2 regions of the Plantactinospora solaniradicis genome follow, and region 1 is predicted to be linked to the other one. Evidence: riboswitches for the same ligand, from Rfam matches in the RefSeq annotation. Region 1 holds a riboswitch; the other holds the start of a gene.

What was found. A riboswitch is a leader RNA that binds a small molecule or an ion and turns the genes downstream of it on or off. The one in region 1 is predicted to bind S-adenosylmethionine.
Region 2: another riboswitch for S-adenosylmethionine. It lies ahead of ACFP2T_RS35595 (ABC transporter substrate-binding protein); the one in region 1 lies ahead of ACFP2T_RS03750 (aminotransferase class V-fold PLP-dependent enzyme).

Annotation. Positions count from the first base shown of each region.
Region 1 covers NZ_JBHSPR010000001.1:805,203-812,414, forward strand. Annotated here, with positions in the region: gene ACFP2T_RS03735 (AI-2E family transporter) at 1-32, opposite strand, end outside; gene ACFP2T_RS03740 (GroES family chaperonin) at 135-473, shown strand; gene ACFP2T_RS03745 (PrsW family intramembrane metalloprotease) at 526-2,076, opposite strand; SAM riboswitch class IV at 2,101-2,220, shown strand; gene ACFP2T_RS03750 (aminotransferase class V-fold PLP-dependent enzyme) at 2,320-3,564, shown strand; gene ACFP2T_RS03755 (FUSC family protein) at 3,602-4,837, opposite strand; gene ACFP2T_RS03760 (FAD-binding oxidoreductase) at 5,016-6,410, shown strand; gene ACFP2T_RS03765 (glycerol-3-phosphate dehydrogenase/oxidase) at 6,544-7,212, opposite strand, start outside.
Region 2 covers NZ_JBHSPR010000044.1:41,022-48,233, forward strand. Annotated here, with positions in the region: gene hrpA (ATP-dependent RNA helicase HrpA) at 1-1,625, shown strand, start outside; SAM riboswitch class I at 1,761-1,853, shown strand; gene ACFP2T_RS35595 (ABC transporter substrate-binding protein) at 2,118-3,020, shown strand; gene ACFP2T_RS35600 (amino acid ABC transporter permease) at 3,084-3,884, shown strand; gene ACFP2T_RS35605 (amino acid ABC transporter ATP-binding protein) at 3,877-4,659, shown strand; gene ACFP2T_RS35610 (ankyrin repeat domain-containing protein) at 4,687-5,667, opposite strand; gene ACFP2T_RS35615 (DUF899 domain-containing protein) at 5,896-6,525, shown strand; gene ACFP2T_RS35620 (CPBP family intramembrane glutamic endopeptidase) at 6,573-7,212, opposite strand, start outside.

The DNA.
Region 1 (7,212 bases):
AAGCGGCTCAAGCGCACCTCCCACTGAGGAATCGGCCCTCCTACCGTAGCCGGACACGCAGAGGCTGGCCCGGCACGCTACGCAGGCCGATGCCAGCAGCCGGCCCGACGACCAGGAGGGGTACCGTTCCGGTCGTGACCGCCGACTCAAACAACGACAACGGCCTGCCCATCCGACTGCTACACGACCGGGTGCTGGTCCGTACGGAGGGCAGCGAGGGGGAGCGGCGCTCGACCGCCGGCATCGTCATCCCGGCGACCGCTTCGATGGGGCGGCGACTGGCCTGGGCGACCGCGGTGGGCGTCGGTCCGAACGTGCGATCCATCGTCTCCGGCGACCGGGTGCTGTTCGACCCGGACGACCGGTCCGAGGTCGAACTGCACGGCCGGGAGTACGTCCTGCTCCGGGAGCGTGACGTGCACGCGGTGGCCGCGCAACGGGTGGAGACCGACTCCACGGGGCTCTACCTGTAGCCGAGCGACACCCTCCGGACCTGCGGGCGGGCGACCGCTGGGCGGGGCTGCCTCAGCGGTGCTGCTGCGGACCGGGCCAGGACGCTCCCGGAGGTGCCCCGAAGGTGGGCGCCCCGCCGTACGGGCCGGGCGGGCCGTAGCCGACACCGGCGGGTACCGGCGGACGGGGTGGCGCGAGCACGACCGGGATCGGCACCACCGGCTCGTGCGGGGCCTCCAGAGTCCGCAAGCTCCCGTCCGGGAAGGTCAGGTGGTAATAGCTCCCGTCCCACACCCCGGCCGGCGCCTGCGGATCGCGCCCGACGAAGGCCTGCCGGGCGTCGTGCATCGCGCCGAGCAGCTCCCGTTCCTCGGCCAGGGCCCGCGCCCGCTGTATCGGCTTGGCGTCCAGGCCACGGGTCAGCCCGTCGCGCAGCAGCGCCAGCCGGGTGGCGGCGAACTGGAATCGCCGCATCGCCTTGAAGCCCTCGTCGCCGGCAACCCGGCGGGCCCAGCGGCGAGCCGCGTGCCGTCTGCCGATGTTGGTCAACGCCGCCAACTCGGGCGGAGTGAGCCAGCCTGCCCGTACGTAGTCGGGAAGTCGACGTTCGGTGAGGCGACCCTCCCAACTTCGTAGCCAGATCGCCAGCCCGACCATGCCGAGGAAGATCGGCACCATCAGGCTGATGTACCCGTAGAGCAGGATCAACTCCTCGCCGGTCTCCTGGACAAGCGTGGCCGTCAGGTTCCAGGTGCCGTGCAGGATCATCGCCAGCAGCAGTCCGGCGAACGGGGTGAGGATCCGGATCCGGATGTCGGCGGCGCGGGCGGCGATTCCGAGCCCGACGCCGGTCATCGAGGTGAACAGCGGGTGGGCGAAGCCGGTGATCAGGACCCGCACGATGAAGATCCCGAAGACGTTCTGCGCGCCGGTGGCCGGGCCGTACTGGTCGGCGCCGTCGGCGTAGCCGTGCAGGCCGAGGTAGAGGATGTTCTCCACCATGGCGAACCCGACCGCCGACAGGCCACAGTAGACGATGCCGTCGGTGATGCCGGACCACTGCCGGCGCCGGTAGATCAGCAGCAGAACCGGACCGAGGGCCTTTGTCAGCTCCTCGATGAACGGCGCCACCAGCACCCCGACGAGCGGAACCGGCAGTCCCACGTCGGCCGCGAACGTGTTGACCTGGAGCGCCGAATAGGTCGACACCGCCGCGCCCCAGCCGAAACAGAAGAGCAGGTACTTGATCGGCTCCGGCTCGTACCGGTCGAGCCAGAGGAAGCAGGCGACCAGGACCGGCACCGGCAGGACCGCCGCGACCAGCCCGATCACCAGCGGCGTGACGCCGGCCGGCTCACCGAGTTCGAGCAGCATCAGCACGGCGCAGACGGCGATCAGCAGGATCGCGCCGATCATCACCGACAGGCGCTGCACGCTCAACCCCTGCCGCTGCCCCGCCACCTTCACCGCCGGAAGATCGGGCGGCGGCGGCTGGGGCGCCGGGGACAGCGTGGGCGGCGACCACGGTGGAGTCGGTGCCGGCGACTGGGGCGCCGCCGCACCGGGCGGGGTGTCGGCCATGTGGTCAGCGTAGTCACCCCGGACAGGCTGGTCCGACCACATCCGGTCCGGGTATGCTCGCTCGCAGGTCACGAGTGCCAGCGTCCAAGCCCCGGCTTGCTGGCCGGCAACCCTCGTCGAGTTCGCGGTGGGGTGCCCCGGGTGATGACCGGGCTCGGTGCATGCCGCACCGGGCAAGCGCGGACCCCGTCTCCACCCACTCCGGGGTCCCTGGATCCCGGAGGTAACCCGGTGAGCACCACCGTCGCACCCGTGTCCCGTACCGTTCCCGCGCGGCCGGTCGCCGTGCCCGTACCGGCCGGCCCGGCCGCGGCCGGTCGCGGACCGCTGGACGTGCTCGGCGTACCCGGACAGGTCAACCTCGACTACGCCGCCACCGCGCCGTGCGCGCGGGCCGCGGCGGACGCGGTGGCCGAACTGCTGCCCTGGTACGGCAGCGTGCACCGGGGCGCCGGGGCGTTGTCCCGGCGCTGCACCCTGGCCTACGAGCGGGCCCGGCAACAAGTCGGCGACTTCCTCGGGGTACGCCCCGACGACCACGTCATCTTCACCCGGAACACCACCGACGCGCTCAACCTGCTGGCCCGGGCCCTGCCGCCGGGCGGCAAGGTGGTGACCTTCGCCTCGGAGCACCACGCCAACCTGCTGCCGTGGCCCGTCGACACGGTCCGGTTGCCGGTGCCCGGCTCGGCCGGCGCGGCGGTACGGGCCGTCGACGCCGCACTGCGCGAACTGCGCCGGGGCACCGACGGCAGCGCGCCGATCCTGGTCGCGGTGACCGGGGCCAGCAACGTCACCGGGGAATGCTGGCCGGTCGCCGACCTGGCCGTCGCCGCCCACCGGCACGGCGCGCGAATCGCGCTGGACGCCGCCCAACTCGCCCCGCACGCCGAGGTGGACATCACCGCCCTCGCAGTCGACTATGTGGCCATTTCCGGACACAAGCTGTACGCGCCGTTCGGGGTCGGCGTACTGGCCGGGCGGGCGGACTGGCTGGACGCCGCGCCGCCGTACCTCGCCGGTGGCGGGGCCACCCGCACGGTCGGGGCGGCCACTCACGACATCGGCTGGGCGGACGGGCCCGGCCGGCACGAGGCGGGCACCCCGAACCTGCTCGGCGCGGTGGCGCTGGCCGCCGTCTGCGAGGCGCTGACGGGCACGGACCGCTCCGCGCTGCACGCCCGTGAGCAGGCCCTGCTCGCCCACCTGCGCACCGGTCTCGCCGCCAACCCGGACGTGCTCGAACTGCGTACCTTCGACGCGGACGCGCCCCGGGTGGGCATCGTCTCGTTCGTGGTCGCCGGCCGGGACTCGGCGGAGGTCGCCGCGGAGCTGGCCCGGCGCTGGCAGATCGGGCTGCGGGACGGCCTCTTCTGTGCCCACCCGCTGGCCCGACGGCTGCTCACCGAGGCTGCCATCCGGAGCGGTCGGGCCGACCTGCCGCCGACCGCGCTGCGCGCGAGCATCGGGCTGGGCAGCACGACCCGGCAGGTGGACCGCCTGCTGACCGCCCTGGCCACGCGGCGCTGACGGCCGGTCCGCCCCGGCCACGCGGCGGTGGCGGCTGCTACGACCGTGCGGTCCGCGCCTCCGAGGACGGCGTGTCCGACGGCGCGTCCGAGGCCCGCTCGCCGGGATCCTTGAGCGCGTCGTCGGCGGCTTCACCGGCATGGCCGCCCGCTGCCCGCCGTACCAGGCGGTTCGCCTCGGTCCGTTCGATCCCGGTGGCCCGGAGTATGTCGCTGCCCGTGGTGCGCACCTGCGCGATCACCACGCTGCCGGAGAACCCGACCCCCTCCGCGTACGCCCGACCGGCCTGGCCGATCGCCTGAAGCGCCTGCTCACGGGCGGCCTCCGGCCGTACGCCGAGGCCGAGGTCCTTGCGCAGCAGTCGTACCGACTCGGCCAGCAGCGCCACCGCGGCCGACATCTCCTCCGGCACCGGTTCCTCGTCCTCCAGCGCGGTGACCGCCCGCCGGATCAGGGTTCCGCTGTTGTGTACGGCGTGCTCGATGTACTCGGCACTCTCCACGTACTGGGTGAGCGCCCCCCGACGGTGCCAGCGCACCGGGGCCAGGATGGAGGTCTCCCGACCACCCTCCAGCGCCTCGACGAAGCCCTGCATGTGATCCTCCACCTGACGCAGCCGGTCCAGGGCCGCCTGGGCCCGGTGTGCGTTCCGGCTCTTGAGCGCCTCGGCGGTCTCACTCAACTCCTCGGCGAGCCGGCCGAGCGCCGGTCGGGCCGCCCGGTCCACCACCCGGAGCGGATTGAGCGGCAGTACCAGCCCGATGACCACCAGTCCGGCGAAGCCGCCGATCAGCGCGTCGATGACCCGGGGTGACTCGATGTTCTCCATCGAGGCGGGTGTGACGGTGACGATCAGCACCGCGGTCGCCGCCGCCTGGGTGACCACCGCCGGGCCACCGCCCAGGAAAATGGTGACCACGATCGAGAGGAAGACGATCAGGCCGAGCTGCCACGGCCCCGTGCCGGCGCCCAGGACCAGTGCGTCGCCGAGACCGATGCCGACCGCGACCCCGAGGATCAGCTCGATCGTCCGGCGGAACCGCTGTCCGACCGAGGAGGCGAGCGTGCCGATCGCGGAGATCGGCGCGAAGACCGGCGACGGGTTGCCCAGCAGTTCGTGCGAGCCGACCCAGGCCAACGCCGCCGCGACCGCGGCCTGGAGCGCGAGCACCAGATTGAACTGCACCGCGTGCCAGCGGTCCCGCAGGGTGGCCCGGGACCGCTTCTTCGCCTCCTTCGCCAGCTTGGCGATACGCTCCCGATCCACCTCCAAGGGCGTTTTGACCACGGTGTCACGGACGGAGCGCATGGCGGGGACTACCCTCTTCCGAACCCCCCGAACCACGGTAAGGAAGGGCCCCTTCTTATCGCTTTCTGCATATAAAGGGCCCCTTCTTAACGCCTGACACGCCGCTGGTCGACGTAGTCGCCCGGCGGATAGCCTGCCTGGCATGCCGGATCTTCTCGACGACCTGCGGGCCGTGCTCGGCGACGCTGCCGTGCTGACCGACCCCGACCTGCTCCGCGGCCACCAGCGCGACGAGGCGGACCTCTGCGCTGCCGGGATGCCCGCGGTGGTGGTGCGGCCGCGCGACACCGCCGAGGTGGTCGCCGTGCTCCGGGCCGCGGCCACGCACGGCGCCCCGGTGGTACCGCAGGGAGCCCGGACCGGGCTGGCCGGCGCCGCCAACGCGGTCGACGGAGCCGTGCTGCTCTCCACGGTGGCGATGGACGAGATCCTGGAGGTGGATCCGGTCAACCGGATCGCGGTGGTCCAGCCGGGGGTGGTCAACGCCGCCCTCGCCGCCGAGGTCGCCAAGCACGGCCTGCGGTATCCGCCCGATCCCGGCTCCTGGGAGTCGTCCACCATCGGCGGCAACGTGGCGACCAACGCCGGCGGGATGTGCTGCGTGAAGTACGGCGTCACCACCGAGTACGTGATCGGCCTGGAGGTGGTGCTGGCCTCCGGCGAGGTGCTGCGCACCGGACGGCGTACCGCGAAGGGAGTCGCCGGGTACGACCTGACCCGGCTCTTCGTCGGGTCGGAGGGAACCCTCGGCGTCATCACCGAGGTGACCGTGTCCCTGCGTCCGGCCGCCGAGGAGTCGTTGACCCTGGTCGCGGTCTTCCCGTCCACGACCGCCGCCGGGCAGGCGGTGGCCGGGATCTCCGCGCAGGGGCTCAGCCCGAGCCTGCTGGAACTGCTGGACCGGACCCATCTCGGCGCGATCGAGGCGTACCGGCCGATGGGACTGCGTACCGACGCCGGGGCGCTGCTGCTGGCCGCCGCCGACACCGGCCCCCGGGCCGCCGCCGATCTGGCGAGGCTGGCCGAGGTCTGTGCGGCGAGCGGTGCCGACGAGGTCTTCGCGGCCACCGACGCGGAGGAGGCCGCCGCGCTGCTCCAGGCCCGCCGGCTGGCCCATCCGGCAATGGAACGGTTCGCCGCCGAGACCTACCCGGGCGGGAACGGCGGGTTGATCATCGACGACGTGGCGGTACCCCGGAACGCGCTCGCCGCGCTGCTGGACGGGGTGGCCCGGATCGCCGACGAGTACGACATCCCGATCGGCGTGGTCGGGCACGCCGGGGACGGCAACATGCACCCGAACATCGTGGTCGACCGGGCCGACCTGGCCAGCCTCGAACGCGGCCGGTCGGCCTTCGACGCCATCATGGAGCTGGGCCTGTCCCTCGGCGGCACCTGCACCGGGGAGCATGGCGTCGGGCTGCTGAAACGGGACTGGCTGGCCCGGGAGATCGGGCCGGTGGGCGTGCGGGTGCACCGGGCGATCAAGGACGCACTCGACCCGACCGGCCTGCTCAACCCCGGCAAGGTCCTCTGAACCTGGCGGTCTGCTCCGGGGTACGGAGGTTGCGGGGCACCGCCCCCGCTGTCGTTGTAGTCGTCCTGCGCCTTCTCGAACGCCGGGCCCCCGATGGTGGCCGGTGGCTGGTGGCCGACCGTGCCGATCCGGGTCAGCCGGGCAGTTCCACCCCGCCCATTCCGGCGTCGGCGCTCCGGTCGGCCGCGAAGCCGCGTACGTCCGGGGCACCGACCCGGGCCGCGTCGGCCGTGGCGTCGTCGGGCATCCGCTGTGACTGCCGTTCCGCCTCCACCCGGGCCAGGTAGTGCTCGACCTCACGGGCGCGCACCGTGGCGTCCCACCCGAGCACCCGGCCCATGATCTCGGCGGCCTGTCCCGCCGATTCCACGCCCCGGTGCGGGGTCTCGAAGGAGATCCGGGTACGCCGGGTCAGCACGTCGTCGAGATGCAGTGCACCCTCGGCCCGGGCCGCGTACGCCACCTCGGCGGCGAGGTATTCCGGTGCCCCGGCCAGCGGCGAACCGAGCAGCGGGTCGGCGTCGACCATCCCGAGCAGGTGGGTGGTGAGGTTGCCGTACCGCTCCAGCAGGTGTTCGACCACGCCGGCCTGTATCCCGTGCCGGCGGGCCAGGTCGGCCCGGTCCCGCCACAGCGCGCCGTAGCCGTCCGCACCGAGCAGCGGCAGGTCGGCGGTACGCGAGGGGCGTACCCCGCCGAGCCGGCGGGCCGCCCGGTCGACCACGTCGGCGGCCATCACCCGGTAGGTGGTGTACTTGCCGCCGGCCACCAGCAGCAGTCCGAGCATCGGCTCGTAGACCGC
Region 2 (7,212 bases), on a different contig from region 1:
GGCAGACCCCGCACCGGTTCTTCCACGACAACCGGGCACTGCGGGGCGAGGTCGAGGAGTTGGAACACCGGGCCCGGCGCCGGGACATCCTGGTCGACGACGAGACCCTGTTCACCTTCTACGACCAGCGGCTGCCCGCCGACGTCGTCTCCGGCCGGCACTTCGACGCCTGGTGGAAGCGGACCCGCCGGGACCAGCCCGAACTGCTCACCTTCGACCGCCAGATGCTGGTCAACCAGGGCAAGGGCGGCATCGACGCGGCGGACTACCCCGACGAGTGGCACTCGGACGGGGTGGCGCTGCCGCTGACGTACCGGTTCGAGCCGGGCACCGAGACCGACGGCGTGACGATCGACATCCCGCTGCCGATGCTCAACCAGGTGACCGCGGAGGACTTCGACTGGCAGGTACCGGGGCTGCGCGAAGAGCTGGTCATCGCGCTGATCCGGTCGCTGCCGAAGGCCGTACGCCGGAACTTCGTCCCGGTGCCGGACTATGCGCGGGCGGCGCTGGCCGCGATCACGCCCGGCCGGGAGCCGCTGCTCGACGCGCTGACCCGGGAACTGCGCCGGATGACCGGCGTCACGGTCCCCCGGGACGCCTGGGACGTCGACCGGCTGCCGGCGCACCTGCGACCCACCTTCCGGGTGATCGGCGACGAGCAGAAGACCGTCGCCGAGGGCAAGGACCTGCCGGCGCTGCAACGTCAACTCACCACCCAGGTACGCAAGATGGTGGCCGCCGCCGCGCCCGACGTGGAACGGCAGGGCCTACGGGAGTGGAGCCTCGGCACCCTGCCCCGCTCCATCGAACAGAACCGGGCCGGCTACCTTGTCACCGCCTACCCGGCGCTGGTGGACGAGGGGGACAGCGTCGCGGTACGGGTCTTCGAGTCCGAGGCCGAACAACGGCACCAGATGTGGGCCGGCACCCGCCGCCTGCTCCGGCTCGGCCTGGCCGCACCGGCGAAGTTCCTCCAGGGCCGACTCTCCAACGAGGCCAAGCTGGCGCTGAGCCGCAACCCGCACCGCAACGTGCAGGACCTGCTCGACGACGTGGCCGACGCGGCGGTCGACAAACTGATCGCCGACGCGGGCGGCCCGGCCTGGGACGCCGACGGCTTCGCCGCGCTCCGGGACCGGGTCCGGGCCGACCTGGTCGACACCACGATCGAGGTCGCCGAACGGGTACGTCGGATCCTCGCCACGGCCTACACCGTCGAACAACGGCTGGCCCGGACCAACAGCCTGCCCCTGGTCGCCGCGCTCACCGACATCCGGGCCCAGCTCTCCGCCCTGGTGCACCGAGGCTTCGTCACCGAGACCGGCTACGCCCGGCTGGCCGACCTGCCCCGCTATCTCACCGCCATCGAACGGCGCCTCGACCGGCTCCCCCAGAACCCGCAACGCGACCGGGAACAACAGGCCCGGATCGAACAGGTCCAGCAGGAGTACCGGGACATGCTCGCCACCCTCCCCCCACCCCGCCGCAACGACGACGCCGTACGACAGATCCGCTGGATGATCGAGGAGTTACGCGTCAACGTCTTCGCCCAGGCCCTCGGCACTCCCTACCCCATCTCCGAACAGCGCATCTACCGCGCCATGGACCTCGCCGAGGTGTAAGGAAGGGCCCCTTCTTATCGCTTTCTGTAGAAGAAGGGCCCCTTCTTAACACGTAACACCCCCTCCCACGTGGCCCGCGCCACAGGCGGGGCCGGATAGCTGGGTGTCCGGTGCCGGGGTCGTTATGCTCGGGTCCGGCCATCCAGAGCGACCGAGAGACCTGGCTCGTTGACGTCGCAGCAACCCCCCGACCGTGGGTGCGGGTGCTACCGCCAGGATCGATGGAGGTACCTGTAGTGCGTACGTCGCGTGCCGAGCGGTCCAGCCGGCTCCACGTCACCTGGCATCGGTGGCGTCGACATGTGGATCTCTGCCGGACCAGCACCATGCTCTGTCCCGGCCAGGACTGACCGCAGCCGCCGGTCGGCGGGTATCCGGCCGCTTCTCGCAACCACCCTTCCCGGCGGCACCGTCGTCGCTGCCCGTGGCCGTCCACCGACCGTGGCAGCCGTCGGCGTACCTGCCGCCGGACATTTCATGGAGTTTCCGCACATGCGCATCACCGCTGTTTCCGCCCGCCTGCTCTCCGGAGTCGCCGCCCTCGCGCTGCTCGGTGCCGTTGCCGCCTGCGGCGGCGGCTCGTCCGGCGATGCGGCCGAGAATCCGTACGACCTGCTACAGCCCGGCACCCTGCGGGTCGGCACCCTGACCGACGCCCCGCCGAACGTGTACCTGAAGGACGGCAAGTTCACCGGATTCGACAACGACCTGATGACCGCCGTCGCCGGCAAGTTGGGGCTGAAGGTCGAGTTCGTCGGCACGGACTTCTCGGCACTGCTGTCGCAGGTCAACAATCACAAGTTCGACGCGGGCAGTTCGTCGATCACCATCACCGAGGCCCGGAAGAAGACCGTGGACTTCGGCAACGGGTACGACTTCGGCTACTTCGGCCTCGACGTACCGGCCGGCTCGCCGATCAAGAGCTTCGCCGAGTTGAAGGGCAAGCGGGTGGTCGTGGTGCAGGGCACCGTGCAGGACGACTACGCGACCAAGGAAGGGCTGGACCCGGTCCGGGTGCCGGACTACAACGGCGCGATCAACCAGCTCAAGGCCAAGACCGCCGACGCCTGGATCGCACCGGCGGAGATCGGCGAGAAGTCCGCACAGGACAGTGCCGGAAAGATCGTCCTCGTCGAGAAGCAGCTCAGCTCGGCCCCGACCGCTTTCGTGGTGGCCAAGGGCAACGACGCGCTGCGCGAGGCGCTGGACAAGGGGCTCGACCAGGTGATCGAGGACGGCACCTGGACCCGGCTCCAGGACCAGTACTACCCCGGGCGGCCGATCCCGGACACCTTCAAGCCGGGTAGCGGCACCGTGGCGTACCCGCCGGTCAAGGCCGGTTCGGCTGGCCCGGCCGGTACCTCCGCAGCCCCGACGGCCACGCCCGCCGGCTGACTCTGACGCGAAGGCAGACGCGGGCTGCCGACGGACGGATCCGAGACGACCAGAGGCGAGGCGATGGAAACCCTGAGAACGTTGTGGGAAACGTTCTTCGACCTGGAGTCGATGCGCGAGGCACTGCCCGAGATGCTGACGGTCGGCCTGCGCAACACCCTGTTGCTGGCCCTCATCTCGGCCATCCTGGGAACGCTGCTCGGCATGCTCCTGGCCATCGCCGGCCTGTCCCGGACCCGCTGGCTGCGCTGGCCGGCCCGGATCTACACGGACGTGTTCCGGGGCCTGCCGGCCGCCGTCACCATCCTGCTGATCGGGGTCGGGTTGGCGCCCCTCGGGCTCGCCTGGTGGGGCCCCAACCCGTACCCGTTGGGCATCCTGGCGCTGTCGCTGATCGCGGCGGCGTACATCGGGGAGATCTTCCGGTCCGGCATCCAGAGTGTGGAGGCCAGCCAACTGGAGGCGACCCGGGCGCTGGGGCTCTCCCACGGCGCCGCCATGCGTCTGGTGATCATCCCGCAGGGCGTACGCCGGGTCCTGCCGGCCTGGGTCAACCAGCTGATCGCCCTGATCAAGGACTCCAGCCTGGTGTACTTCCTCGGCCTGGTCGCCAGTCAGCGGGAGCTGTTCCGGATCGGCCAGGACTACGCCGCGAACACCGGCAACGAGTCGGCGCTGCTGCTCGCCGGGATTTTCTACCTGGCCATCACGGTGCCGCTGACCCACCTGGTCAACTGGGTCGACCGGCGGCTACGGGACGGGCGGACCGCCGGCCCGGACTCCGATTCCGATTCCGACGATCCGGTGGCGCTGGCCGGCGAGACCGCGCTACCCGCCACCGGGAGAGGGGCGTCGCATGCCTGACCGTAGCCAGTCGAGCGGGGTCGGGACGGCGCTGACCGGCACCGGCTACGAATCGGTCAGCGTGGCGACCCGGGACGTACACCTGGCCTTCGGGCGCAACCAGGTCCTGCGCGGCATCGACCTCGAGGTCGGACGCGGCGAGACCGCCTGCGTGATCGGCCCTTCGGGGTCGGGGAAGTCCACCCTGCTGCGGACGATCAACCGGCTGCTGGAACCCGACCAGGGCGACGTCCTGCTCGACGGGGTGAGCGTGCTGGACCAGGACCCCGACGCGCTGCGCCAGCGGATCGGCATGGTGTTCCAGCAGTTCAACCTGTTCCCGCACATGACGGTGCTGCGGAACGTCACCCTCGCCCTGCGGCAGCTCAGGAAGCTCTCCCGGGACGAGGCGACCGAGCTGGCGCTACACCAGCTCGACGTGGTCGGCCTGCGGCACAAGGCCGACGTCCGGCCCGGCCGACTCTCCGGGGGCCAGCAGCAGCGGGTGGCCATCGCGCGGGCGTTGGCGATGTCGCCCCGGGTGATGCTCTTCGACGAGGCGACGTCGGCGCTCGACCCGGAACTCGTCAAGGGCGTGCTGTCGCTGATGGCGGATCTGGCGTCGCAGGGGATGACCATGGTGGTCGTCACCCACGAGATGGGTTTCGCCCGGCAGGTCGCGGACCAGGTCGTCTTCATGGACCGTGGCCGGGTGGTCGAGGCCGGTCCGCCCGCCGAACTCTTCGAGGCGCCCCGCAGCGAGCGGCTCCAGCAGTTCCTGTCCCAGGTGCTGTAGGCGGAATCCCGACCGGACAACGCCCGGTCAGTCGCTCTGTGACCAGTAGTTGCGAGGCGGCAGTTCCACCCACAGGTCGGGCGGCCCGGTGACCGGGCGGGCGTCGGCGAGCTTCAGGCCGGCGTACGCACAGCAGTAGGCGACGGCCTTGTGCCGGTACAGGTACGTGCGGAGAATCTCGTCGGCCGGCTCGTCGGAGTTGGACCATCCACCGCCGGCGTGCAGGTCCCAGTCCTCGACCACACCGTTCCGGTAGATGCTGCCCTGGTTGCCACTCTTCGGATTGGCGTACATCGCGTAGCAGACCGTCCCCGCCGACAGTCGCCTGGACACCCCCGGTGTCGACGCTCCGTACGCCCACGGCTGGCTGACGACGCAGCCACCCGGCACATCGGTGACACCGACGGTCAACAGCGCATTCCCGTTCGACGAGCGATCGGACAGTTCCTCCATGACCGACTCCGGATCGTCGTCGGTCTCGATGACCGTGGCCTCCAGCCGCCGTACGGCCTCGGCCGCGTCGATGCCGGCCACGCAGCACAGGCTCAGGCCCTCGTAGTAGAAGTCGCCGAGCGCGTCGAGCAGGCGGTGGGCGTCGGTGACGGCGGCGGACTCGGCCGGCGAGAGACCGGGAACCCCGGACGGGACCGGAAAGAGATCGGGGGTCCGGCTGGCCAGGCTCAGCCGTCCCGGCGACCACCCGGCCATCATCGGCCGCCACGGGTCCGCACCGGCCGCGAGGAGTACGCGGGCGTTCTCGGGCCGGTCGGCCTGGACCGCGATCCACAGGGCGGTGCGGCCGGCGTATTCCACGTCGACGTCCTCGACGAGACTCGCCAGTTCGGCGACCACCTCGGCGGAGCCCCATTCGGCCGCCGCGTGCAATGGTCCTCCCCGGCCCCGTACGTCCCCGTCCGGGTCGGCGCCGGCGGCGAGCCGGGCGCGGACCTCGGCCAGCTCTGACCACGATCGCCAGCCCATGAGGGACCATCCATCAGTGTCAGCCACGCCCAGACCTCCCCGTGTCACATCCTCGAACCGACGGGACGGGACAGCGGCGTCACCCCGTCCGTACGATCCTGGCTCGGGGCACCGACATTATCGCGGAGCGTCGGTCGGTGGAGGTGACGGGCGGACGAGACCGACTTCTGGGTCAGGCTGGAATATCGGCTCTGCCGGGGCGGACAGGCGCCTGCGCGCGGAACTTCTGTCGGTCCCCCGGGGCATCATCGGCGGATGGAGAAACCGAGGATTGTGCCGGCCGAGGAGTGGCAGCAGGCCCGAGAGGATCTGCTCAAGGCCGAGAAGGAAGCCACCCGCGCGCTGGACGCGCTCGCCGCGCGTCGTCGCCGCCTCCCGATGGTCAAGTTCAGCAACGGGTACGTCTTCGACACACCAACCGGCCCCAGGACCCTGCTCGACCTGTTCGAAGGCCGGCGGGAGCTGGTGGTCTACCAGTTCATGGACAACGGGCCGGACCACTACTGCCCGGGCTGCACCTGGTTCACCAGGAACGTTCCCGAGGCGGCACCGGCCGCGCTGGCCGAGCGCGGGATCACCTGGATGACCGTGTCGAACATGCCGCTCGCCCAGATCGAGGCGTACAAGGCGCGGATGGGCTGGACGGTGCCGTTCGTGTCGTCGCACGGGACGTCGTTCGCTGACGACTGTGGTGCCGGTCGGGGCTTCATGCTCAGTGTGTTCCTGCGCGACGGCGAGGACGTCTACCGGACGTACGGCACCACCTCACGCGGCGTCGACCGGCTCGTCTTCGTCAACAGCATCCTCGACCTGTCCCCGTACGGCCGCCAGGAGGACTGGGAGGACTCCCCGCCCGGCTGGCCGCAGCACCCCACCTACGGATAGTGCGGAGCCGGACGGATTCCGTTCCCCGGCTCGGCACGTTACGAGTGTCAGCCGGGGAACGGCGCCCGTACGCCGGGCAGCGCGGTCGCCGGTTGGGCGGCGACCGCGTCGGTCTTCGGGACAGGAGCGTCCTGCGCGTTCCCGGCGGCTTCATCGGCGGTCCCGGCCTCGGTCCCGGCACCGGCCTCGGTCCCGGCACCGGTCTCGGTCTCGGTACCGGTGCGGGCGCTGATCGTGGTCTGCGGGACCGTCGGGTAGGCCGGAACCAGCAGCAACGCCACCAGGTCCTGGCAGAGGTGCACCACGATCGCCAGCAGCAGGCTGCCCGAGAGCAGGTAGACCGCGGTGAACAGGCTGCCGACCAGAGTGATCCCGAGCATCCCGCGCCGACCCTGGTAGGCGTGCGCCGCGACGAACAGCGCAAGGCTGGCCAGCGCCACCAGTGCCAGCGGCAGGTGGTAGAGCTGGGTGCCGACTCCGATGAGCAGGCCGCGGAAGACCGCCTCCTCGGTGATGCCGGCGGTGACCGAAACCAAGATGGCCAGCCGGCGTTCACGCGCGTTCTGCGGCACCAGCGCGGCCGTTCCGGCCCTGGCGGCAAACGTGTGTCCCCGGCGCATCCGGCTGCGGGCTCGTAGGCCACCGACGCCGATCACCAGCAGCACATATGACGCCAGCAGGTAGTCG